Regions from separate parts of the Pseudomonas cichorii genome, predicted to be linked through region 2. Evidence: predicted binding sites of a transcription regulator. Region 2 holds the regulator's gene; the other holds the start of a gene.
What was found. Region 2 encodes sigma-54, which starts transcription at its own class of promoters, with help from an activator protein. Its sites were predicted from a motif close to ANTGGCATNNANNTTGCTNT; they were not measured.
Positions count from the first base shown of each region.

Region 1: the regulator sigma-54 is predicted to act here: its motif matches at 1,203-1,222, upstream of KGD89_RS08585 (circularly permuted type 2 ATP-grasp protein).

Region 1 covers NZ_CP074349.1:1,919,464-1,921,667, reverse strand. Annotated here, with positions in the region: gene KGD89_RS08585 (circularly permuted type 2 ATP-grasp protein) at 1-1,169, opposite strand, end outside; gene KGD89_RS08580 (ribonuclease E inhibitor RraB) at 1,627-1,968, opposite strand.
Region 2 covers NZ_CP074349.1:4,992,479-4,994,682, forward strand. Annotated here, with positions in the region: gene lptB (LPS export ABC transporter ATP-binding protein) at 1-199, shown strand, start outside; gene KGD89_RS21240 (RNA polymerase factor sigma-54) at 384-1,877, shown strand; gene hpf (ribosome hibernation-promoting factor, HPF/YfiA family) at 1,954-2,204, shown strand, end outside.

The sequences.
Region 1 (2,204 bases), 2.9 Mb from region 2:
CGGGCACGGAAGGCTTCGATTTCCGCAGCGGTCGCTGCAGGGCCGACCAGCATCCCGTAACCGCCGGAACCCTGGGTTTCCTTGACCACCAGATCACCCAGATTGGCCAGCACATGGGACAGCTCTTCGGGCTTGCGGCACTGCCAGGTCGGCACGTTCTTGAGGATCGGCTCTTCATCCAGATAGAAACGGATCATGTCCGTCACATAGGGATAGATCGACTTGTCGTCCGCAACTCCAGTCCCGATGGCATTTGCCAGAACCACATTGCCGGAACGGTAGGCCGACAGCAGGCCCGGCACACCGAGCATCGAATCCGGGTTGAAGGCCAGCGGATCCAGGAAGGCATCGTCCAGACGGCGGTAGATCACATCAACGGCTTTGGGACCGTCGGTGGTGCGCATGAAGACGCGATCATCGCGCACGAAAAGATCAGCACCTTCCACCAGTTCGACCCCCATCTCACGCGCCAGAAAGGCGTGCTCGAAAAAGGCGCTGTTGAAACGACCCGGCGTCAGGACCACCACGCTCGGATTGTCCAGATGACTCGAACTCTTGAGCGTGTCGAGCAACAGGTTCGGGTAGTGATCGATGGGGGCGATGCGTTGCGCGGCGAACAGCTCCGGGAACAGGCGCATCATCATCTTGCGGTCTTCGAGCATGTAGCTCACGCCGCTCGGGGTACGCAGGTTGTCTTCAAGCACGTAATACGTGCCATCGCCGTCGCGTACCAGGTCGACCCCGGAAATGTGCGAATACAGATCGCGATGCAGATTCAGGCCTTGCATTGCCAACTGATATTGCTCGTTGGCCAGAACCTGCTCGGCAGGAATGATCCCCGCCTTGATGATCCGTTGATCGTGGTACAGGTCCGCAAGAAACATGTTCAGCGCCTTGACGCGCTGAATGCAGCCGCGCTCCACAACCCGCCACTCACTGGCCGGAATGCTGCGCGGAATCGTATCGAAGGGGATCAGCCTTTCGGTCCCCTGCTCGTCACCATAGAGCGTGAACGTGATCCCGGCGCGATGAAACAACAGGTCGGCTTCACGCCGACGCTGAGCCAGAAGCTCAGGGGGCGTGTCACCCAACCAGCGGGCAAATTCCCGGTAATGCGGGCGGACCTGGCCGCCAGCGTCGTACATCTCGTCATAAAAGGTGCGGATCATGCCGTACTCCTTGTCACCATGGACCTACAGGCCTTCGCAAGGCCCGTGCCATCGGCATAAACGCTTTGATATCAATGATTTACGCAAACAACAGACATTCAACGCACCATTCCTGTGCAATAAATGCCATGACCATTTCTCCTACGCCTCATTCGGAAGCGTCAGGCAATCGCGAAATCTATCACCAGCATAGTCAGTGTTGATTTCATTGGGGGATATTAGTTCGCCATAATCGCCAGTAACCGAGCAAACAAAGGCCCGATTGCCTGTCTCGATTTTTTTTCTGGAGTTTGCGCCCTGGCGCTTTTCTAACCGGACTTCCCTTCAAGCCACTCCATCGAGTGGCTTTTTTTTGCACATCGGCTGCATCCGTTCCTTTTCCGGCGGCCAAAAGCACGACCGGCCAATGGCGGCATACTCCGCAATTGACCGGTCGTGTTACTAACAGACAGATGATTCATGCGTGCAGTCTTCTGACCTCCGCTGTGACGCCCCATCCTTCAACCTCACCGTCCATCGGCGAGATCACGTTCTGGAAGTCATGCTCGAAGTCGCCGATGCCGTCATAGGTGGCATACATCACCTTGCTCAATTGCAAGTGCCACGCACCGTCGTCACGCACATTAATCTGGGTATTGATGGACTCACCACGAAATTGTCCTGCAGCCTGCCGCGCCCGTTCCTCATCCGGGAAGACGGCGTAGAACTCGATAGGATAGGTACGTGCAAAATCAAAACCGCCTTCTTTCATGCGGCGCAGTACATGACTGCTGATGTCCTCTTGATAGGCTGTGCTCATGAAACGTCCTCCTATGCAACGATAGATAGAGTTTCAACTCTTCCAGAACGACCACCTGACTGGTGGTCGCCACACGACAGTTAATCCGCAGTGGGGAATCAAGCATGAAGCTGACCAGACCGGATCTGTAGCAACCCGGTTTCGACATTGGAAGGCTGACGGATCAGCCTCGTTTGCAGAGTAGACCCAACTAGGGCCTGCTGCCAAGTGCCTGACACAACAAGTCTTTGCAGGTG
Region 2 (2,204 bases):
CAAACAAATCATTCATCACCTCAAAGCCAAGGGCATCGGCGTGCTGATCACCGATCACAACGTGCGCGAAACCCTGGATATCTGCGAAACCGCCTACATCGTGAACGACGGGCAATTGATTGCCGAAGGCGACTCGGAAACCATTCTGGCCAACCAACTGGTGAAAGAGGTCTACCTCGGCCACGAGTTCCGCCTGTAGTCGATCCTGTGTGAGCTCTCTTGATGCGAGCTTTGCCTAAGCATCCTGTTGACAATGCATTTTTTGTCATGATGCTCTAGGCAAACACTTCAGATTCAGGCATATAACTTGCTTAAGCTGGCGCTTCGGCGCCCTGTAGTGGATGGCGCATGTGCGCCGGCGAATAAGGTGTTTAGCCCCTGCCATGAAACCATCGCTAGTCTTGAGAATGGGCCAGCAGCTGACGATGACACCGCAGCTGCAACAGGCTATCCGCTTGCTCCAGTTATCGACCCTGGACCTCCAGCAAGAGATTCAGGAAGCACTGGAATCCAATCCTATGCTGGAACGCCAGGAGGAAGGCGAGGACTTCGACAACTCCGACCCTCTGGCCGACAACATTGAGCAAAAGCCCAATACCGAGATCCAGGAGCCCAGCTATCAGGAATCCGCACCCACTGTGGACAACCTGGAAGAGGGCGAATGGAACGAGCGCATTCCAAACGAATTGCCCGTCGATACCGCCTGGGAAGATGTCTACCAGACCAGCGCCAGCAGCCTGCCCAGCAACGATGACGACGAATGGGACTTCACCACCCGCACGTCCGCGGGCGAAAGCCTGCAGAGCCATCTGCTGTGGCAATTGAACGTGGCGCCGATGTCCGACAAGGACCGGCTGATTGCCGTCACCCTGATCGACTGCATCAATAACCAGGGCTATCTCGACGAAACCCTCGAAGAAATCGTCGAAGCCTTCGATCCCGAACTGGATATCGAACTCGACGAGATCGAAGCCGTTCTGCACCGTATCCAGCAATTCGAGCCTGCCGGTATCGGCGCCCGCAACCTGAGCGAATGCCTGCTGCTGCAATTGCGCCAGCTACCGGCCAAGACCCGCTGGCTGAGCGAAGCCCAGCGCCTGGTCACCGACTATATCGACCTGCTGGGCAGTCGCGACTACACCCAGCTCATGCGGCGCATGAAGCTCAAGGAAGACGAACTGCGCCAGGTCATCGAACTGGTCCAGAGCCTCAACCCGCGCCCCGGCTCGCAGATCGAATCCACCGAAGCCGAATATGTCGTGCCCGATGTGATCGTGCGCAAGGACAACGAACGCTGGCTGGTGGAGCTGAATCAGGAATCCGTGCCACGCCTGCGGGTCAACCCGCAATATGCCGGTTTTGTGCGCCGGGCCGACACCAGCGCTGACAACACCTTCATGCGCAATCAGTTGCAGGAGGCCCGCTGGTTCATCAAGAGCCTGCAGAGCCGCAACGAAACCCTGATGAAGGTTGCCACCCAGATCGTCGAACATCAGCGCGGTTTTCTCGAGTATGGCGACGAAGCCATGAAGCCGCTCGTCCTGCACGACATCGCCGAAGCGGTGGGCATGCACGAGTCTACGATTTCCCGCGTGACCACCCAGAAGTTCATGCATACCCCAAGGGGTATTTACGAGCTGAAATACTTCTTTTCCAGCCACGTCAGCACCTCCGAAGGTGGGGAATGCTCTTCGACGGCCATCCGCGCAATCATCAAGAAACTGGTTGCAGCGGAAAATCAGAAAAAGCCGTTGAGTGATAGCAAGATCGCTGGTTTACTGGAGGCACAAGGCATTCAAGTAGCCCGTCGCACAGTAGCCAAGTACCGCGAGTCGCTCGGAATTGCACCTTCGAGTGAACGCAAGCGACTGATGTGATGCAGGCAGAGCCACAGCGTTCCAGCGGCAGGAATGAACTCCTGCTTCTTTATGCACTGGCAAAGGAGAAAGCTGTATGCAAGTCAATATCAGTGGACACCAACTGGAAGTGACCAAGCCCCTTCGCGAATACGTTGAGCTCAAGCTCAAGAAGCTCGAAGGGCATTTTGACAAGATTACTAACGTGCAGGTCACCCTGGCGGTCGAGAAGCTCAAGCAGAAGATCGAAGCCACACTGCACATCCATGGTGGAGAGGTCGTAGCCAACGCCGAACATGACGACATGTACGCGGCCATCGACCTTCTCACTGATAAGCTCGACAGACA